2 regions of the Streptomyces sp. NPDC050264 genome follow, and region 2 is predicted to be linked to the other one. Evidence: predicted binding sites of a transcription regulator. Region 2 holds the regulator's gene; the other holds the start of a gene.
The links. Region 2 encodes HrcA, which represses chaperone genes, less so after heat shock. Its sites were predicted from a motif close to TTNGCACTCNGNNNNNCNGAGTGCNAA; they were not measured.
Positions count from the first base shown of each region.

Region 1: groES (co-chaperone GroES) is a predicted target of HrcA. The motif match lies at 3,956-3,982, and genes of this name have one in related genera.

Region 1 is NZ_JBFAKV010000005.1:421,001-431,853, forward strand. It holds gene AB0J02_RS11615 (MOSC domain-containing protein) at 73-750, shown strand; gene AB0J02_RS11620 (SDR family oxidoreductase) at 812-1,585, shown strand; gene groL (chaperonin GroEL) at 1,752-3,374, opposite strand; gene groES (co-chaperone GroES) at 3,504-3,812, opposite strand; gene AB0J02_RS11635 (polysaccharide deacetylase family protein) at 4,036-4,827, opposite strand; gene AB0J02_RS11640 (polysaccharide deacetylase family protein) at 4,875-5,828, opposite strand; gene AB0J02_RS11645 (methyltransferase domain-containing protein) at 5,919-7,103, shown strand; gene AB0J02_RS11650 (hypothetical protein) at 7,164-7,361, opposite strand; gene AB0J02_RS11655 (class I SAM-dependent methyltransferase) at 7,579-8,163, shown strand; gene AB0J02_RS11660 (LCP family protein) at 8,192-9,196, opposite strand; gene AB0J02_RS11665 (hypothetical protein) at 9,338-9,586, opposite strand; gene tsaD (tRNA (adenosine(37)-N6)-threonylcarbamoyltransferase complex transferase subunit TsaD) at 9,583-10,683, opposite strand; gene rimI (ribosomal protein S18-alanine N-acetyltransferase) at 10,676-10,853, opposite strand, start outside.
Region 2 is NZ_JBFAKV010000001.1:477,377-488,229, reverse strand. It holds gene AB0J02_RS02205 (HAMP domain-containing protein) at 1-3,807, opposite strand, end outside; gene AB0J02_RS02200 (SpoIIE family protein phosphatase) at 3,918-5,870, shown strand; gene hemW (radical SAM family heme chaperone HemW) at 5,898-7,130, shown strand; gene AB0J02_RS02190 (DUF3097 domain-containing protein) at 7,269-8,093, opposite strand; gene AB0J02_RS02185 (MBL fold metallo-hydrolase) at 8,129-8,869, opposite strand; gene hrcA (heat-inducible transcriptional repressor HrcA) at 9,000-10,016, shown strand; gene dnaJ (molecular chaperone DnaJ) at 10,017-10,853, shown strand, end outside.

The DNA.
Region 1 (10,853 bases), on a different contig from region 2:
TAAGCGGCGCTTGGGGATCGCGCCGAATAATGCGTGGCGACTTTGGTCACGGGTCCCGTACCGTGCGATGCCATGAAAATCTTGTCGCTGAATCTGGGGCGCGCCACGCCCGTCGCGTACACCGACCAGCCCGAGGGCGTGACCGGCATCGACAAGCAGCCGGTCGCGGGACCCGTGCGGGTGACCGCGCCCGGTGAGAAGGGGGTCGGCGCGAGCGGCCTCGCCGGGGACGCCGTGTGCGACCTGCGGCACCACGGCGGGGACGACCAGGCGGTGTACGCGTTCGCGCGCGAGGACCTGGACGCGTGGGAGCAACTCCTCGGCCGGGCGCTGCCCAACGGGGTGTTCGGCGAGAACCTCACCACCGAGGGCGTCGACGTCTGCGGGGCGAAGATCGGCGAGCGCTGGCGGATCGGCCCCGACCTGCTCCTGGAGGTGAGCTCCAGCCGGATTCCGTGCAAGACCTTCCAGGGGCATCTGGGCGAGAAGACCTGGGTCAAGCGGTTCACGCAGGAGAAGAGGCCGGGCGCGTACCTGCGGGTGATCGAGCCGGGCGAGATCCGGGCCGGGGACACCGTCGAGGTCGTGCACCGGCCCGCGCACGAGGTGACCGTCGCCTTCGAGTTCCGGGCCGTGACGACCGAGCGCGAGCTGCTGCCGCGGCTGCTGGCCGCCGGGGACGCGCTGCATTACGAGGTCGAGCAGCAGATACGGACGTACACCGAGAAGTACGACGCCCGGTCCGCCTGAACGGGGCCGGACGGCGCTCCGGTGATCACGAGCATCACCGGAGCGTCACTAACCTTGCCCCATGACTACGGCACTGATCACGGGATCCACCGCGGGCATCGGCGCCGCCTTCGCCCGGCGCCTCGCCGCCGACGGCCACAATCTGGTGCTCGTCGCCCGCGACACGAAGCGGCTCCAGGAGCAGGCGACCGAACTGCACGACCGGCACGGCATCGAGGCCAAGGTGCTGACCGCGGACCTCGCCACGGACAAGGGCATCGCGGCCGTCGAGAAGCGGCTGCGGGACCCCAAGGCCGCGGTCGATCTGCTCGTCAACAACGCCGGGTTCGGCAACAAGGGCCACTTCCTGGAAGTGCCCATGGCCGACGAGCTGACGATGCTGAAGGTGCACTGCGAGGCGGTGCTGCGGCTGACGTCGGCGGTGACGGCGGGGATGCGCGAGCGCGGGCGCGGCGGCGTCATCAACGTGGCGTCGGTGGCGGCTTTCGTGCCGCGCGGCACCTACGGGGCGTCGAAGGCGTGGGTCGTGCAGTTCACGCAGGGCGCGGCGAAGGATCTGGCGGGCAGCGGGGTGCGGCTGATGGCGCTGTGCCCGGGCTTCGTGCGTACGGAGTTCCACCAGCGGGCCGGGATGGGCACGGGCAACATCCCGAACTGGATGTGGCTGGACGCCGACAAGTTGGTCGCGGCGGCGCTCGCGGACCTCGCGCGCGGGAAGTCGCTGTCGATCCCGGACCCGCGGTACAAGGCGCTGATGGGCGTCGTGAAGGTGACGCCGCGCGCCCTGCTCGGCGGAATCACGTCGCGGACAGGGCGTAAGTACGGGCCGCAGTAGCGAAGGTTTGGCGCGAAGCGGCCGCCCCGCGCGAATTGCGAACGCTTCGTGTACGCGGATCCGGCGGCGCACACGGGTGCCCTCTCCGGGTCTGCCCCGGGACCCGACCGGAACGCACCGAGGCCCGGCCCCCGCGACGGGGACCGGGCCTCTGCTGTGCGTGGCGTCAGTGCGAGTGACCGTGGCCGTGACCGGCCTCGGGCTCTTCCTCGGCCGGCTTCTCGACGACCAGGGTCTCGGTCGTCAGGAGCAGGGAGGCGATGGACGCGGCGTTCTCCAGGGCGGAGCGCGTGACCTTGACCGGGTCGATGACGCCGGCCTTGACCAGGTCGCCGTACTCGCCGGTCGCGGCGTTGTAGCCGGAGCCCTTCTCGAGCTCGGCGACCTTGGAGACGATCACGTAGCCCTCGAGGCCCGCGTTCTCCGCGATCCAGCGCAGCGGCTCGACGGCGGCGCGGCGGACGACCGCGACACCCGTGGCCTCGTCGCCGGTCTTGTCGAGGTTGCCCTCGAGGACCTTGACGGCGTGGACGAGCGCGGAGCCACCACCGGAGACGATGCCCTCCTCGACCGCGGCGCGGGTCGCGGAGATGGCGTCCTCCAGACGGTGCTTCTTCTCCTTGAGCTCGACCTCGGTCGCGGCGCCGACCTTGATCACGCAGACGCCGCCGGCGAGCTTCGCGAGGCGCTCCTGGAGCTTCTCGCGGTCCCAGTCGGAGTCCGTGTTCTCGATCTCGGCCTTGATCTGGTTCACACGGCCGGCGACCTCGTCGCTGTTGCCGCCACCGTCGACGACCGTGGTGTCGTCCTTGGTGATGGTCACGCGGCGCGCGGTGCCGAGCACGTCCAGGCCGACCTGGTCGAGCTTGAGGCCGACCTCTTCGGCGATGACGGTGGCACCGGTGAGGGTGGCCAGGTCCTGCAGCATCGCCTTGCGGCGGTCACCGAAGCCGGGGGCCTTCACCGCGACGGCGTTGAACGTGCCGCGGATCTTGTTCACGACCAGGGTCGACAGGGCCTCGCCCTCGACGTCCTCGGCGATGATCAGGAGGGGCTTGGAGCCGCCGGCCTGGATGACCTTCTCCAGGAGCGGGAGCAGGTCCTGGATGGACCCGATCTTGCCCTGGTGGATCAGGATGTACGGGTCGTCGAGGACGGCCTCCATACGCTCCTGGTCGGTGACGAAGTACGGGGACAGGTAGCCCTTGTCGAAGGCCATGCCCTCGGTGAAGTCGAGCTCCAGACCGAAGGTGTTGGACTCCTCGACGGTGATGACACCGTCCTTGCCGACCTTGTCCATCGCCTCGGCGATGAGCTCGCCGACCTGCGAGTCCTGGGCCGACAGACCGGCGACGGCCGCGATGTCGGCCTTGTCGTCGATCGGACGGGCGGTGGCGAGGAGCTCCTCGGACACCGCCTTGACGGCGGCGTCGATGCCCTTCTTCAGGGCGGCCGGGGAAGCACCGGCGGCAACGTTGCGCAGGCCTTCCTTGACCAGGGCCTGGGCCAGCACGGTGGCGGTGGTGGTGCCGTCACCCGCGATGTCGTTGGTCTTGGTCGCCACCTCCTTCACCAGCTGCGCGCCCAGGTTCTCGTACGGGTCGTCGATCTCGACCTCGCGGGCGATGGTGACACCGTCGTTGGTGATGGTGGGGGCGCCGAACTTCTTGTCGATGACGACGTTGCGGCCGCGGGGGCCGATCGTCACCTTGACCGTGTCGGCAAGCTTGTTGACGCCGCGCTCGAGGGCGCGACGGGCGTCCTCGTCGAACTTCAGGATCTTCGCCATGGGAGCGGTTCAGCCCTCTCGGAAAACTAGGGGTGAAGCTTGGTGAACGAACCACGCCCCTGACCCCGGCTTCTTACGATCGCGGGTGCCAGGGGCGCTGTTCAAAGCAGAAAAAGCTTCTCGGCTTGCTTACTTCTCGACGATCGCGAGAACGTCGCGGGCCGAGAGGACGAGGTACTCCTCGCCGTTGTACTTGACCTCGGTGCCGCCGTACTTGCTGTACAGCACGATGTCGCCGGTCTTCACGTCGAGCGGAAGGCGCTCGCCGTTCTCGAAGCGGCCCGGGCCCACGGCGAGGACGACGCCCTCCTGGGGCTTCTCCTTCGCGGTGTCCGGAATGACCAGGCCAGAGGCCGTGGTCTGCTCGGCGTCGAGCGGCTGGACCACAATGCGGTCCTCGAGCGGCTTGATGGCAACCTTGGAGCTGGCGGTCGTCACGATCCGGTCTCCCCCTTCGGAGATCTACGGGGTTAACAGTCTGGGGTGGCGACCAGGTGGATCCGTCGTCGCGGGTGCCGGACCTGCCCGTCGCTGTTGGCACTCTCCAGTGGTGAGTGCCAGGGCCGAGACTATGACCGCGATTAGCACTCGGTCAAGCGGAGTGCCAATCGACTCCGTCGCGGCGCGGCATTTCGGTCGGCCCGCACGGGGTTGCGGCCGCTCAGAGATAGTCCTCCAGGCGCCCCACCGTGAAGCCCTGTTCCTGGATGCGGCGCAGCGTTCGCGCGGTCGTCCCGGTCAGGCTCTCGCCCTTCGGGGCGGAGGGGGCGTGGAGGATGTCGCCGGGGCGCAGGTCGTCGCTCCGCCGCGCGGCGCGCCACAGGACGATCGCGTCGATGCCGCACGCGCCCGCCGCGCGCAGGGTGTCCGCGTCGTAGTTGCCGTAGGGCGGGCGGAGCAGGCGCGGCGCCGTGCCGAAGCGGGCCTTGAGACGGTCCTGCTCGCCGCAGATCTCGGCGTGCTGTTCCACGTAACCGAGGCCGGGCAGGAACGGGTGCGTGAGGGTGTGGTTCCCGACGCCGGCGCCGAGCGCGCGGAGCCTGCCGAGACGGTCGTGGCCGGGGTCCGTACCGGAGTGCGTGAGAAAGACCGAGACCGGCAGGCGCAGGTCGCGGATCATGTCGGTGAAGCGCGGACCCTGCTCGGCGCCGTCGCCGATACTGCCGTCGTCGATGGTGAGGAAGACGACCTTGTCGCGGGTGGGTACGCGGTCGATCACCGGGGGGACCGCGCCGGGGGCGCGGGGCGGGAGCACCCGGTGGGCGCGGGGCGCCGGGGCCAGCGGGGTCCTGAGCCCCCAGCGGCGATGGGCTTCGGGCGCCGGCACCCCGGCCGCCGCGGTCCGCGGATGGTGGCGGACCTTCTGCGCGGCCTTCCTGCCCATCCGCTCGATCGGGTCGACGGACTGCGCGCACCCGGAGAGCAGCACGGCGGCCAGGGCGCAGGCGACCATCCGCCGCGCCCCGGCCGCGCCGACGGCAGCCTCCGCCCAGGGAGTTGTCACAGGTAGTCCTCCAGGCGGGCCACGGCGTACCCCTTGCCGGTGACGTACTTCAGGAACGTGCGGACCATGTCGGGCATCGTGCCGTTCCAGTCCTTACGGCCCCGGAAGTGCGTGAGGATGATGTCGCCCGGGTGGATGTCCCGGTCCCATTCGCGGTGGTCCATGCGGTCCACGAACGCCTCGGCGTTCCAGATCGGCGCGTACGTGATGCCGCACGCCTTGGCCGCCTTCAGGGTGTCCTGGTTGTAGTCGCCGAACGGCGGCCGGAAGAGCGTGGGCCGCTTGCCGTACTTCTTCTCGATGACGTCCTGCATGCCGCAGATCTCGTGCTTCTGCCGCTTGTAGGAGAGACCGGGGAGGTAAGGGTGGTGCAGCGTGTGGTTGTTGAGGGTGATGCCCAGGCTCTGCGCCTTCTTGAAGTAGTCGTACCCGGGCTTGACCTCGCGGTCGGTCAGGAAGGCCGTGTACGGGATCTTGAGGTCGCTCATCATCTTCAGGAACCGCGGGTCCTTGTCGGCCCCGTCGTCGATGGTGAGGAAGACGATCTTTTCCTTCGTGGGGATGGTCGTGAAGACCGGCGGCAGCCCGAGCGCGGCCTGGTCGTCGACCTCGAAGCCCTTACGGGGCTTGATGACGGGCTTCTTCGCGGGCGGCTCGGGCGCGGCGAGCGGCACCTTCGCGAGACCCCAGCGCCTGGCCGCTGCGACCCGCTGCGCCCGCTCGGCCTTGAGCCTGGTGGCGTACGAGTCGAGGGCGCGGGCGGGCGGCGCGTTCAGGGCCTGCTGCCCGGGGGCCGGTGTCACGGCACCTTCGTCGGATCCGGCGGCACAGCCGGTGGCGAGCGCGGCGGCGGCGAGGGCGGCGGCCGTGCCGCGGAGCGCCGCCCGTTTCCCGGATCTGGCGCGAGTCCCCTTTGAGGCGGTTTCCTCATTTTGTCGTACTAGTTGCATGGCGCCGGATCCTCGCAGCTCAAGGCCCTGATCACGGGCCGACACCGCCGCCGGGCGCGCGCCGTCCTCCGACTGGCCCACAATGTTCCGGTGAACGACTTCTCCGCCCTGCTCACACCGGCCGGCCAGGCCCTGCTCGACGCACTGCGCGACCACGACCCGGCACAGGAGCTCGCGCTCGCCACCCGGCTGCGCCGCGAGCACCCGGCCGAGCTCGTCTCGGCGGCGCTCGCCCAGGCGCGGCTGCGGCAGCGGGCGGTGGCGAAGTTCGGGCCCGAGGACGCGGCCCGCATGTACTTCACGGCGAACGGGGTCGAGCAGGCGACCCGGACGAGCGTCGCCACGTACCGCGCCGAATCCTTCCGGGCCCTCGGCGTCAGCTCCGTCGCCGACCTGTGCTGCGGCATCGGCGGCGACGCGATCGCGCTGGCCCGCGCCGGGATCTCGGTGCTCGCCGTCGACCGGGACCCGGAGACGTGCGCCGTGGCGCGGGCCAACGCGGCCGCCCTCGGCCTCGACGACCTGATCGAGGTGCGGGAGGCGGATGTGACGGAGGTGGACACCACCCCGTACGACGCCGTCTTCGTGGACCCGGCCCGGCGCTCCGACAAGCGCGGGCGGATCTTCGACCCCGAGGCCTACTCCCCTCCGCTGTCCTGGGCCGTCGCCACCGCGCGCAAGGCACCGCGCGCCGCGCTGAAGATCGCGCCGGGCATCCCGCACGAGGCGATCCCGGCCGAGGCCGACGCCGAGTGGATCTCGGACGGCGGTGACGTGAAGGAGGCCGTGCTGTGGTTCGGCACGGAACCCGGCCGGATGCGCGCCACCCTGCTGCCGGGGCCGCGGGAACTCGTCGGGCGCGGACTGCCGGACCCCGAAGTGCGGCCGGTCGGGCGGTACTTGTACGAGCCCGATGGAGCCGCCATCCGGGCGCACCTGGTCGCCGAGGTGGCCGAGCAGGTCGGCGGCGGGCTGATCGACGAGACCATCGCCTACGTCACCGGGGACGAGCGGCACCCGACCCCGTACGCCACCGCGTACGAGATCACCGACCAACTCCCCTTCAACGTGAAGAAGTTGAAGGCGCTGCTGCGGGAGCGGGAGGTCGGGGTGCTGACCGTGAAGAAGCGGGGTTCCGCCGTCGAGCCGGAGGAGCTGCGCCGCAAGGCCATGCCCAAGCCCTTCGGGAAGCGGGCGGTGACGGTGTTCCTGACCCGGGTCGGCGGGGCCCCGACCATGCTGGTGGGGCGGCCGGCCACAAGCTCCGGCGCCTGAGGAGCGCGCCTGACGCGGGTCAGCGGTCGATGCGCCCCAGCAGGAACCCCCCGTTCCCGTTCATCGCGGGCCGGCCCCGGCGCCCGCCGGAACTCCGCCCGCGCCTCCTCCACCCGCCCCAGCCGCTCCAGCAATCGCGTAGCCGCCGCCGACCTCCTTGGTCTCGGTGAACGGGCCGTCGGTGGCGGTGATCCCGCCCCTGTCGTCGTGCACGCGCTTGCCCCCGGCGGGGGCGTTCCGCTCGTCGATACGGATCATCGTCAGATAGCGCGGACGATCGTCTCCTACGTCTTCGGGGCGGGCCGGTGGCCGTACCCGCCGGCCTCTCACCCTTGCGTCGAACGGACGGCACCCGGATCGACACGGCCGCCCGATCTCCTCGAAGAATCTTTCCGGCCGTACGTCTTCGCAGGTCAGCGACGGACCCCACGTTGCTTACGCCCAGCTGATCCGCCGCCTGTCAGGGTGCTCCCCCATGCCGTTCGACCACAACGACCACTACCACCGCCTCCTGCTGCGCCACCTGCCGCCGGGCGGCCGCAGCGCACTCGACGTCGGCTGCGGCACGGGCCGCTTCGCGCGCCGCCTCGTCGCGCGGGGCTACCGGGTCGACGCGCTCGACCCGGACCCGGCCACGCTCGCCGCGGCTGAGGCGTCGGGCGGCGGCCCGCGCTACCGCCTGGCGGACGCCTCGACGGAGGGGCTCCCGGAAGCCCACTACGACGTGATCACCTGTCTGGCCAGCCTGCACCACATGCCGTTCGGGACGCTGACCCGCTTCCGCGAGGCCCTCGCGCCCGGCGGCCGTCTCCTGGTCCTCGGCTGCTACGCCGGCGTCACGCCCCGGGACCTGGCCGCGGTCCCGGTGAACGCGGTGGCCCGTGCGGCCGTGTACGGCGCCGAACGCGCCCGCGGCATCCGTACGCCCCCGCGCAGAGCACCGGTCCGGCAGCCGGAGATGACGCTGCCTCAGGTCCGCGCGGAGTCGGCGCGTCTGCTGCCCGGCAGCGAGCTGCGTCAACTGCTTTTCTGGCGCTACCTGTTGACGTACACGAAGTGAGGCGGGCCGGCCGGGACGGTGGAGCCGGTCACCGCAGCGACTCCCACAGCTCCTTCGCCTCCGGCTCGTCGGCCACCACCCGGTTCCCGTCCGAGGGCGCCCGCACCACCGGCATCATGACCGTCTTCAGGGAGTCCGCCGACAGGCCGCTCACGCTCCGCGCCAGGCCGCTCAGTTCGGTGAGGGAGTCGAGCCCGGTGTCCGCGGTGAGGCTGCCGGTGGCCGCGTCGGCGATCTTGTAGAGGCGGGCCGGGTCGGTCAGCAGGCCGTCGGCCGAGACCTGCCCGATCAGCGCCTTGACGAGCTGCTGCTGCAGCTTGATGCGGCCCAGGTCGCTGCCGTCGCCGATGCCGTGCCGGGTGCGGGCGAAGGCGAGGGCCTGTTCGCCGTCGAGGTGGTGGTCGCCGGCGTCCAGGTGGAGGTGGCTGAGGTCGTCGTCGATGTCCTCGGTGGTGGTGACGTCCACGCCGCCGAGCGCGTCGACGATCTTCGCGAAGCCCGCGAAGTCGACCTCCAGGTAGTGGTCCATGCGGACCCCGGTGAGCTGCTCGACGGTCTTCACGGCGCAGACCGGACCGCCCACCGAATAGGCGCTGTTGAACATGACGTTGTACGCGACCGCGGTCGTGCCGCCGGACTCCGTCGGGCAGGAGGGGCGTTCGACGAGGGTGTCGCGGGGGATGCTCACCACCGTCGCCGCGCTGCGGTCGGCGTCGAGGTGCACGACCATCGCGGTGTCGGAGCGGGCCCCGCCGCTGTCACCGCCGCCGAGCGCCTTGTTCGCCTTGCCGGTGCGTGAATCGGAGCCCAGGACAAGGATGTTGAGGACACCCTTCTCGACCGGCTCGGACGACGGTGACGCGGACGCCGAGGGCGAGGCGGCGGCGGCCACGGGCTTGACCGGGCGGTCGTCGCCGAGGGCGCCGTCGATGTCGACGCTGCGTATGTTGTGGTCGAGGTGCCAGTAGACCCATCCGGCCCCCGCCCCTCCGAGCACCAGGACGCAGCCGAAGGCGAGCGCCACCGCCTTCACCGCACGTGCGCGGAACCGTTTCTGCTCAGTCACACAGGGAACATAAGTCCGAATTATTACAGCGGTAAACCACTTGGCAGACGATTTTCGGAAATCTCAGTCAGTTCTCAGCTGCCCGCGGACCGGGCGGCGGACCCGATGTCAGACCGCCTCGAAACGCCACCTGTGCACGGCCCGGGTCACCAACTCGGCCCCGGGCTCGGGGAGTTCGGGCAGCACGGCGTCGTAGTCGGCATCCCACCACGTGATCACGAGGACCCGGTCCCGCGGAGCGCGCAACGTCTCGCGGCGCTCCGGCGCCCGCGCCAGGACCTGCGCCTTCACCCAGGCGAGCAGCTCCTCGCCGCGGCCCTCGACGGCCCGGGCCTCCCACATCAGCGCGACGCTCACGAGTACAGGTTCTCCTTGCTGACCTCGTGCACGTGGTCGTGCCCGTGGTGATGATGGCCGGGCACGTGCGGCTCCGTCACCGGCAGCGACGAGTCCGCCGACAGGTCCCAGGACGACGGCTCCCGGTTGCGCGCCACCATCTCGGCGCCGAGCGCGGCGACCATCGCGCCGTTGTCCGTGCAGAGCTTGGGGCGCGGCACCCGCAACCGGATCCCGGCCCGCTCACAACGTTCCTGGGCCAGCGCCCGCAGCCGCGAGTTGGCGGCCACCCCGCCGCCGATCATGAGGTGGTCGACGCCCTCGTCCTTGCAGGCACGCACCGCCTTGCGGGTCAGCACGTCGACGACCGCCTCCTGGAAGGACGCCGACACGTCGCGCACGGGCACGTCCTCACCGGCCGCCCGCCTGGCCTCGATCCAGCGGGCCACGGCGGTCTTGAGGCCGGAGAAGGAGAAGTCGTACGCGGCGTCGCGCGGGCCGGTCAGTCCGCGCGGGAAGGCGATCGCGTTCGGGTCGCCCTCCTTCGCGTACCGGTCGATGACGGGGCCGCCGGGGAAGCCGAGGTTCAGCACCCGCGCGATCTTGTCGAAGGCCTCGCCCGCCGCGTCGTCGATGGTCGCGCCGAGCGGCCGCACGTCCGAGGTGATGTCGCTGGACAGCAGGAGCGAGGAGTGGCCGCCGGACACCAGGAGCGCCATCGTCGGCTCGGGCAGCGTGCCGTGCTCCAGCTGGTCGACGCAGATGTGCGAGGCCAGGTGATTGACGCCGTAGAGCGGCTTGCCGAGGGCGTACGCGTACGCCTTCGCGGCCGAGACGCCGACGAGCAGCGCGCCCGCGAGCCCCGGCCCGGCGGTGACGGCGATCCCGTCGAGGTCCTTCGCGGTGATGCCCGCGTCCTTCAGGGCCCGGCGGATCGTCGGGACCATCGCCTCCAGGTGCGCGCGGGAGGCGACCTCGGGCACGACGCCGCCGAAGCGGGCGTGTTCGTCGACGCTGGAGGCGACGGCGTCGGCGAGCAGGGTGGTGCCGCGGACGATGCCGACGCCGGTCTCGTCGCAGGAGGTCTCGATACCGAGGACGAGCGGTTCGTCAGCCATCATTCTTCTCTTCGGTTCCTGGTACGGGAGTTGCCGGTGCGGGTTCTTGGGTGGTGGTCAGGCGCATCACGAGGGCGTCCACGTTGCCCGGCTGGTAGTAGCCGCGGCGGAAGCCGATCGGCTCGAAGCCGAAACGCTCGTAGAGCTTCTGCGCCCGCGTGTTGTCGACG
Region 2 (10,853 bases):
GCCGTTCTCCGCGTACAGGACGGGCATGCCCACGCGGCCGAGCACATGAGTGAGCGCGAAGACGTTACGGATGTCGTCGTCGACGATGAGCACCCGGCGTCCGGGCAGCACCTGGCCCGCGAGACCGGTCTTCCACCGCTCCAGCTTCGTCGGCGTCGGCCAGTTGTCCTCCTGCTCGTGGATCGTGTACGCGTCCGCGGAGCCGTCCTGCTGAGCGGGGACGAGGGGCATCGGATCGGTCTGCATCTCGTCGCCCGCCGGCTCGTGCCCGGGATGGACGACGGGCACGTACAGCGTGAACGTGGAGCCCTCGCCGGGCTCGCTCTCGGCAATGATGCGGCCGCCGAGCAGCCCGGCGATCTCCCGGCTGATGGAGAGGCCGAGGCCCGTGCCGCCGTACTTGCGGTTGGTGGTGCCGTCGGCCTGCTGGAACGCCTCGAAGATGACGGGGAGTTTGTCCCGCGCGATGCCGATGCCGGTGTCCGAGACGGCGAAGGCGATCAGGTCCTCGCTCTCGCGCACGAACGTGTGCTCCGGGTCCTTGATCCGCTTGACCCGCAGTTCGACCCGGCCGTTGGCGGTGAACTTGATCGCGTTCGACAGGAGGTTGCGCAGGATCTGCTGGAGGCGCTGCTCGTCGGAGAAGACCTCGCGCGGCACGTCCTCGCCGACCGTCACCTCGAAGGCGAGCCCGCGGTCGAGGGTGATCGGGCGGAACGTGGCGTGGACGTAGTCGAGGAGCTTGATGAGGGGGAGCTTCTTGGGACGTACGTCCATGCGTCCCGCCTCGATCTTCGACAGGTCGAGGATGTCGTTGATGAGCTGGAGCAGGTCGGATCCTGAGCGGTGGATCGTCGTCGCGAACTGGACTTCCTGGTCGTTGAGGTGCCCGTCCGGGTTGTCGGAGAGCAGCCGGGCCAGGATGAGGAGCGAGTTGAGGGGAGTGCGCAGCTCGTGCGACATGTTCGCCAGGAACTCCGACTTGTACTGGGAGCTCGTCGCCAACAGGGCCGCTTTCTCTTCCAGTTCCGCGTTCGAGCGCTGCAACTCGCCCTGCTGGCGCTGGAGTTCGTCGGACCGCTCCTGGAGCTGGGTCGCCAGGCGCTGGGACTCGCCGAGCAGGGACTCGGTGCGGGAGTTGGCGATGATGGTGTTGATCGCGACGCCGATCGTGTTCACGAACTGGTCGAAGAAGGCCAGGTGGACGTCGGAGAAGCGGGAGAACGACGCCAGCTCGATGACGCCGAGGAGCTTGTCCTCGAAGAGGATCGGGATGATGACGACAGAGGCGGGGGCGGCTTCCCCCAGGCCGCTGTTGATCTTGATGTAGTCCGGCGGGGCCTCCTCCACCAGGATCCGCTTCTTCTCCAGGGCCGCCTGCCGTACGAGACCGTGGACCGGCATGCCGCCGGTGTCGACGACCAGGGCCGCGGCCGAGCCGTAGCCCGCGATGTAGGCGAGCCCCTTGGTGGGGATGGTCGTCCGGATCGGGGTGTCGTCCTCGTCCGGCTCGGCGAGGAAGAAGGCGCCGTACTGCGCGTTCACCAGCGGGGTCAGTTCGCGCAGGATCAGGTCGGCGACCTCCATGAGGTCCCGGTGTCCCTGCATCAGGGCCGCCAGGCGCGCCAGGTTCGACTCCAGCCAGTCCTTCGCGCGGGTCGTCTCGCGGAGGTTGGCCACCATCAGGTTGATGTTGTCCTTCAGCTCCGCGACCTCGCCCTGCGTCTCCACCGCGATCGAGCGGGACATGTCACCCTGCGTGACCGCGGACGCCACCTCGGCGATGGCGCGAACCTGTGTGGTCAGGTTCGACGCCAGCTCGTTCACGTTCGTCGTCAGGCGCTTCCAGGTGCCGTAGACGCCCTCGACCCGTGCCTGCCCGCCGAGTTGACCCTCGGAGCCGACCTCGCGGGCCACACGCGTGACCTCGGAGGAGAAGGACGACAGGGTGTCCACCATCGTGTTGATGGTCGTCTTCAGTTCGAGGATCTCGCCGCGCGCGTCGACGTCGATCTTCTTGGAGAGGTCGCCCTGGGCCACCGCCGTGGCGACCTGCGCGATGTTGCGGACCTGCGACGTCAGGTTGTCCGCCATGTAGTTGACGTTGTCGGTGAGGTCCTTCCAGACACCCGAGACGCCGTGCACCGTCGCGCGTCCGCCGAGGGCGCCGTCCGTGCCGACCTCGCGGGCCACGCGCGTGACCTCGTCGGCGAAGCCGCGCAACTGCTCCACCATCGTGTTGACGGTGTCCTTCAGCTCCAGGATCTCGCCGCGGGCGTCGACCGAGATCTTCTTGGAGAGGTCGCCCTGGGCCACCGCCGTCGTGACCTGCGCGATGTTACGGACCTGGGAGGTGAGGTTCGACGCCATGAAGTTGACGTTGTCGGTCAGGTCGTTCCACACGCCGGCGACACCGCGCACCTGCGCCTGGCCGCCCAGGTTCCCCTCGGTGCCGACCTCGCGGGCGACGCGGGTGACCTCGTCGGCGAAGGCGGAGAGCTGGTCGACCATCGTGTTGATCGTCGACTTGAGTTCGAGGATCTCGCCCTTCGCCTCGACCGTGATCTTCTTGCCGAGGTCGCCCTGCGCCACCGCCGTGGACACGAGGGCGATGTTGCGCACCTGCGACGTCAGGTTGTCGGCCATGAAGTTGACGTTGTCGGTGAGGTCCTTCCAGACGCCGGAGACGCCGCGGACCTGGGCGCGGCCGCCCAGCTGGCCCTCGGTGCCGACCTCGCGGGCGACGCGGGTGACCTCGTCGGCGAAGGCGGAGAGCTGGTCGACCATCGTGTTGATCGTCGACTTGAGTTCGAGGATCTCGCCCTGCGCGTCGACCATGATCTTCTGGCTCAGGTCGCCGTTGGCCACGGCCGTCGTGACCTGCGCGATGTTACGGACCTGGGAGGTGAGGTTCGACGCCATGAAGTTGACGTTGTCGGTCAGGTCCTTCCAGACGCCGGAGACACCGCGGACCTGGGCGCGGCCGCCCAGCTGGCCCTCGGTGCCGACCTCGCGCGCGACGCGCGTGACCTCGTCGGCGAACGCGGAGAGCTGGTCGACCATCGTGTTGACGGTCAGCTTCAGCTCCAGCAGCTCGCCCGTCGCCTCGATCGTCACGGTACGGGTCAGGTCGCCCCGGGCCACCGCGGTCGTCACGAGCGCGATGTCCCGCACCTGGGCGGTCAGCCGGGACGCCATGGTGTTGACCGCCTCGGTCACGTCACGCCAACTGCCGGACAGACCCTGCGCCTTGGCGCGCCCGCCGAGCCGGCCCTCGGTGCCCACCTCGCGGGCCACCCGGGTCACCTCGCCGGTGAAGAGGGACAGCTGGTCCACCATCTTGTTGACGGCGCGGCCCAACCGGCGTAAGTCGCCTCTGAGTTGGCGGTTGCCGTCGTGCAGGTCGACACGCTGCGTCAGATCGCCGCCCGCCACCGCGTCGAGCACCCGCGTGGCGTTCGCCGCGGGGGCGACCAGGGCGCCGATGATGGTGTTGACGTCGTGAATACGCGTGGCCCACGCACCCTGCCCCGGGCTCGCCTCCAGCCGCTCGTCGAGCCGCCCGTGCCGGACGATCTCCCGGCGCACCCGGGTCAGTTCGACGTTGTAGTGGACGCTGCGGTCGATGAGCTGGTTGAACACGGCCGCCAGCTCGCCCACCATGCCCTCCCCGCCATCGGGGAGCCGGGTGAAGTTCCCGTCGCGGGCAGCCGATATGGCGGCCAGCAGCGGCCGGAGGTCGGGCGGACGGATGACGTCGCTTTCCGGCCTGTTCGGATGCACACGCATAGCACTGTTCTCACTCATGGCGGCCCACTTCGGTAACTCGGTGCTTATGGGCGTGGTCAGTCTGTCACTCTGTTCGTGTCGCCTGAGGCGTCTTTGCCCGAACTGCTCAGGAGCCGAACGTGGGGCCCATGCCTATCCAGCGGGAAACCACCTTCAGTGACGGGGACGTAGCGGACCATCCGCACGCAGGACCGTTCCTGGTCCACACGTCGCTGCCGGGGGACTCCCTCGCGCCCGCGGCCGCCCGCCGCTTCGTACGGGCCGCGTTCGCCGACTGGACCGAGCAGGCAGTGCCCGGCTGCGCCGCTCTCGGCGACCGGCTGAGCGACGACGCGATCGTCGTCCTGAGCGAACTCGTGACGAACGCCGTGGTGCACGCCGGCACCAGCGTCGACCTGCTCTGCCGCCTGGACGAGGCCGCCGCCGACGGCACCCCCGCGGGGGTCGTCGTCGAGGTCACCGACCACCACCCGGCCCGCGCCGTACGCGGCGAGCGGGCCTGCCGCACGTCCGAGACCCCCGAAAGCGGCCGCGGCCTCCAGCTCGTCGCGTCCCTCGCCGAATCGTGGGGCATCACCTACCGGCCCGGCACCAAGACGGTCTGGGCCCGGCTGCCCGCGGCCGACACCGAGGAGGCCGCGACCGGCCCCGCCGTGCACTCCGCCGTCCGCGCCCTGGAGCGCGGCCTGCGCGCCGAACTCCTCGCGCCCATGCCCAGACGCGTGCCCCAGGACCGGGACTGGGTCAACCGCGGCGCGCTCTCCTTCCTCGCCGAGGCCTCCGACCTGCTCGCTGGCCAGCTCGACGAGGACATGGTCGCCGCGCTCGTCGGCCAGCTCCTCGTGCCGCGGCTCGCCGACTGGTGCGCGATCTGGCTGTACGACGAGGAGGGCCGCGGTCTGCCGGGCACCGCTGACCGCGACCTGCGGGGCGGCGCCGACCCGATGCCCGCGCCCCGCCTGGCCCGCGTCTGGCACGGCCACGAGAACCGTAGCGAGGAACTACGCCGGATCCTGGAGAAGGAACCGCCGCGTCTGCCCGACGCCGCCCGCACCGCGGCCGTCCCCATGCCCTGGCCGTTTGAGACGCGGGGCGAGAACTGCCAGGACGACGAGTGGGGCGCCGCGCTCGCCTACCGCCTGATGGTGGGCGGGCGCAGCCTCGGCGTCCTGCTCATCGGGCGCGCGGGCCTGCCCCGCTTCCCCGACGAGGTCACCGGACTCGTCGAGGACTTCAGCCGCCGGGTCGCCCTCGCCGTCAGCGCGGCCCGCCGCTTCACCCGGCAGGCCACCATCAGCCGCATCCTGCAGCGCGGCCTGCTGCCCGTCTCCATCGCCGAGATCCCCGGCATGCAGAGCGCCCTCGTGTACGAGCCGAAGGAGGCGGGCGGCCCCGGCGGCGACTTCTACGACGTGTTCCCCGCCGCTGACGGCCGCTGGTGCTTCGCGCTCGGCGACATCCAGGGCAAGGGCCCCGAGGCCGCGGTGGTGATCGGGCTCGTCCGGCCCTGGCTGCGGCTCCTCGCCCGGGAGGGCTACCCGGTCGCCCAGGTCCTGGGCCGGCTCAACCGGCTGCTGCTCGACGACGCGACCGAGGCCGCCGACGCCGCGGCCCGCGCCCTCGCCGCGGCCGGCGGCGAGGGTGTCCCGCCGGACGGCTCCAACGCCCGCTTCCTCTCCCTCCTCTACGGCGAACTGACACCGGCCGGCGACGGGGGCGCGGTCACCTGCACCCTCGCCTCCGCCGGGCATCCGCTGCCCCTGCTGATGCGCCCCGGCGGCGAGGTCGTCACGGCGGCCACCCCACAGGTGCTGCTCGGTGTCGTCGAGGACCCGGAGTACACGAGCGAGTCGTTCGAGCTGCTGACCGGCGACACGCTGCTGTGCGTCACGGACGGCGTGACCGAGCGCCGCTCCGGGCACCGTCAGTTCGACGACGGCGACGGGCTCGCGCACGCCCTCGCCGGGTGCGCGGGGCTGACGGCGCAGCTGCTCGCCGAGCGCATCCGGCGCCTCGTGCACGCCTACGCGGACGGCCCGCCGGACGACGATCTGGCGCTGCTGGTGCTCCAGGCGCTGTGACGGTGCGGGAGGCGGGACAATGGGGCCATGCCTTCCGCACTTCCCGATGGTGAGCCCGTGCCCGACGACGGGGCTCTGCCCGCCGCCGCGCTGGCCGGCGCCGCCGACCGGCCCCTCGGCTTCTACCTGCACGTCCCGTACTGCGCCACGCGCTGCGGCTACTGCGACTTCAACACGTACACGGCGACCGAGCTGCGCGGCACCGGGGGCGTGCTCGCCTCGCGGGACAACTACGCCGAGACCCTGATCGAGGAGGTCCGGCTCGCGCGCAAGGTGCTCGGGGACGACCCGCGACCGGTACGGACCGTGTTCGTCGGCGGCGGCACGCCGACCCTGCTGCCCGCCGCCGACCTCGTACGGATGCTCGGGACGATCCGGGACGAGTTCGGGCTCGCGGACGACGCGGAGGTGACGACCGAGGCCAATCCCGAGTCGGTGGACCCGGCCTACCTGGCACAGCTGCGGGCCGGGGGCTTCAACCGGGTCTCGTTCGGGATGCAGAGCGCGCGGCAGCACGTGCTGAAGGTCCTCGACCGTACGCACACCCCCGGGCGGCCCGAGGCCTGTGTCGCCGAGGCGCGGGCGGCCGGCTTCGAGCACGTGAACCTGGACCTGATCTACGGCACGCCGGGCGAGAGCGACGACGACTGGCGGGCCTCGCTGGACGCCGCCCTCGCGGCAGGGCCCGATCACATCTCCGCGTACGCGCTGATCGTCGAGGAGGGCACGCAGCTCGCCCGGCGGATCCGGCGCGGCGAGGTGCCGATGACCGACGACGACGTGCACGCGGACCGGTACCTGATCGCCGACGAGACCATGGCTGCGGCCGGGTTCGGCTGGTACGAGGTCTCGAACTGGGCGACGTCCGAGGCGGCCCGCTGCCTGCACAACGAGCTGTACTGGCGCGGCGCCGACTGGTGGGGGGCCGGGCCCGGGGCGCACTCACACGTGGGCGGTGTGCGGTGGTGGAACGTCAAGCATCCCGGCGCGTACGCCGCCGCGCTGGCCGCGGGGAGGTCGCCGGGGGCGGGGCGGGAAGTGCTGGCCGACGAGGATCGGCGGGTCGAGCGGATTCTCCTTGAACTACGGCTCCGGGAGGGCTGCCCCTTGTCGCTGCTGAGGCCCGCGGGTACGGCTGCGGCGCGCAAGGCGTTGGAGGACGGGTTGCTGGAGCGCGGGCCCTTTGAGGAGGGGCGGGCTGTGCTGACGTTGCGGGGGCGGTTGTTGGCCGATGGGATTGTTCGGGATCTGGTCGACTGAGTGCGCTGCGCCCACGCGCCGTAGGGGGTGCGGGTTCGTCGCGAGTGCGTCGTCGTGGCTGCTCGCGCCCCGCGGCGGACCCGCTGACCGGCCCAGCCCCGTGCCCCTGGCGGGGCGCTTCCTGCCCGGAGAAGGGTCCTAGTCGTCTGTACCCGTCACGAAGTCGATCAACTCCTCGACCCTGCCGAGGAGCTCGGGCTCCAGGTCCTTGTACGAGCGGACCCGGGACAGGATGTGCTGCCAGGCCTCGCCCGTGTTCGCCACGCGCCAGCCCAGCGCACGGCACACGCCCGTCTTCCAGTCCTGGCCGTGCGGGATCCGGGGCCAGGCCTCGATGCCCAGCGAGGACGGCTTCACCGCCTCCCAGATGTCGATGTACGGGTGGCCGACGACCAGCGCGTCGGCGCTCGTGACCGACTGGGCGATGCGCCACTCCTTCGTACCGGGGACCAGGTGGTCGACCAGGACGCCCAGCCGCGCGTCGGGGCCCGGGTCGAACTCCGCCACGATCGCCGGGAGGTCGTCGACGCCCTCCAGGAACTCCACGGCCACGCCCTCGATGCGCAGGTCGTCGCCCCAGACCCGCTCGATGAGCTGGGCGTCGTGTTTGCCCTCCACGTAGATGCGGCCCGCGCGGGCCACCCGGGCGCGGGCACCCGGGACCGCGACCGAGCCGGAGGCCGTGCGCGTGGGACGTACGGGGCCGCCGGCGGCGGGACGCACCAGCGTGACGACCTTGCCCTCCAGCAGGAAACCGCGCGGCTCCATCGGGAACACCCGGAGCTTGCCGAAGCGGTCCTCCAGGGTCACCGTCGGCCCCTGCGCCGTCTTCTCGACGCGCACGACCGCACCGCAGAAGCCCGTACCGACCTCTTCCACGACAAGATCCGGCTCTGCCGGGATCTCGGGAACAGACGTGTTCCGCTTCCAGGGGGGAGTGAGGTCCGGAGAGTACTGGCGCATTCGGCAGACGATAAGAAAAGGCGCCCCCGTCCGGCCTACGACACGCCGGTACGGGCCGCCAGTGTGGCGCGCTGCTCGCGGACAAACCCCGCATTCACCACAGACCCGTGCCCCGGAACGTAGCGGGCGTCCTCGCCGCCCAGCGACAGCAGCCGGTCGAGCGCCGCGGGCCAGTGGTGCGGGGCCGCGTCCGGACCGGCCTGCGGTTCGCCCGACTCCTCCACCAGGTCGCCGCAGAAGACGATCCCGGGGAGCGCGGGACCACCGGGGACCAGGACCGCCAGGTCGTGGCCGCTGTGCGCCGGGCCGACGTTCGCGAGCAGCACCCGCACACCGCCGCCGAGGTCAAGCGTCCACTCGCCGCAGACCCGGTGGGGCGGGGTGACGAGGAGATCGGCCGCCTCGGCCGCCGCGTCGGGGTCCAGGCCGTGGCGTACGGCGTCGGCGCGCAGCTGCCCGGCGCCGCCCGCGAACACGGTGTCGATGCCCACGGCCCCGTACACCTCGACGCCCGCGAACGCGGCCGTGCCGAGCACATGGTCGAAGTGCGGATGGGTCAGCGCGATGTGCGTCACCCTCCCGTGTGGTCCCAGGAGGCGGCGCACGTCCCCGCGCAGCCGGACGCCTTCACGGAGTGAGGATCCCGTGTCGATCAGCAGGGCCGCGTCCTCGCCGACGACGAGACCGGTCGTGCAGTCCCAGCCGGGCAGCCGGATTCGTCCCACATGCGGCGCCAGTTCTTCCCAGCCGGTCGACTTCCAGTCGATGCCTTCCATGTGTCGACGCTAGCGGCCTTGCCGGGTGCGTACCCACCGGCCGTACACTGAGCCGGGGACGATTGGCACTCACGCGCAGCGAGTGCCAAATCCGAAAGATCGCAGAGACAGTTGCTGGAGGTGTGCGCCGATGCTCAGTGAACGCAGGCTCGAAGTGCTGCGCGCCATCGTCCAGGACTACGTCGGCACCGAGGAGCCCGTCGGCTCCAAGGCGCTGACCGAACGGCACAGCCTGGGCGTCTCACCGGCGACCGTGCGCAACGACATGGCCGCCCTGGAGGACGAGGGGTTCATCGCCCAGCCGCACACCAGTGCCGGGCGGATCCCCACCGACAAGGGGTACCGACTCTTCGTCGACAAGCTCACCGCGGTGAAGCCGATGACGGCACCCGAGCGGCGCGCCATCCACAACTTCCTGGAAGGCGCCGTCGACCTCGATGACGTCGTCGGACGGACCGTGCGGCTGCTCGCGCAGCTGACGCGGCAGGTCGCGGTCGTCCAGTATCCGTCCCTGACCCGGTCCACCGTGCGCCATGTCGAGCTGCTCTCGCTCGCGCCCGCCCGTCTGATGCTCGTACTGATCACGGACACCGGGCGCGTGGAGCAGCGGATGATCGACTGCCCGGCGCCGTTCGGTGAGACGTCGCTGGCGGACCTGCGGGCCCGTCTCAACGCCCGCGTGGCGGGGCGCCGGTTCGCCGACGTGCCGCAGCTGGTGCAGGACCTCTCCGAGGCCTTCGAAGCGGAGGACCGGGGCACGGTCACGACGGTGCTCTCCACTCTGCTGGAGACGCTCGTCGAGGAGACCGAGGAGCGGCTGATGATCGGCGGAACCGCCAATCTCACCCGCTTCGGACATGACTTTCCCCTCACTATCCGGCCCGTGCTGGAGGCACTGGAGGAGCAGGTCGTGCTCCTCAAGTTGCTTGGTGAGGTGGGCGATTCGGGCATGGCCGTACGGATCGGTCACGAGAACGCCCACGAGGGACTCAACTCCACGTCCGTCGTGTCGGTCGGCTACGGTTCGGGCGGCGAGGCAGTGGCCAAGCTCGGCGTGGTCGGCCCGACCCGCATGGATTACCCGGGAACGATGGGAGCAGTACGCGCAGTGGCACGTTACGTCGGACAGATCCTGGCGGAGTCGTAAGTGGCCACGGACTACTACGCCGTACTCGGCGTGCGCCGCGACGCTTCCCAGGACGAAATCAAGAAGGCCTTCCGAAGGCTGGCCCGTGAGCTTCACCCGGACGTGAATCCGGATCCGAAGACTCAGGAGCGGTTCAAGGAGATCAACGCCGCCTACGAGGTGCTCTCCGACCCGCAGAAGAAGCAGGTCTACGACCTCGGGGGCGACCCCCTGTCGCAGGCCGGCGGAGGCGGCGCCGGAGGCTTCGGCGCCGGTGGGTTCGGGAACTTCTCGGACATCATGGACGCGTTCTTCGGAACCGCGTCGCAGCGTGGCCCCCGGTCGCGTACGCGCCGCGGCCAGGACGCCATGATCCGGCTCGAGATCGAGCTGGACGAGGCAGCCTTCGGCACCACCAAGGACATCCAGGTCGACACGGCTGTCGTCTGTACGACCTGCAGCGGTGAGGGCGCGGCGCCCGGGACCTCCGCCCAGACCTGCGACATGTGTCGCGGGCGCGGCGAGGTCTCGCAGGTCACGCGGTCCTTCCTCGGCCAGGTCATGACGAGCCGCCCGTGCCCGCAGTGCCAGGGCTTCGGCACCGTCGTGCCGACGCCGTGCCCCGAGTGCGCCGGTGACGGCCGCATCCGGTCGCGGCGCACGCTGACGGTGAAGATCCCGGCCGGTGTGGACAACGGGACGCGGATCCAGCTCGCGGGCGAGGGCGAGGTCGGCCCCGGCGGCGGCCCCGCCGGTGACCTGTACGTCGAGATCCACGAGCTGCCGCACCCGGTCTTCCAGCGGCGCGGCGACGATCTGCACTGCACGGTGACGATCCCGATGACGGCGGCGGCCCTC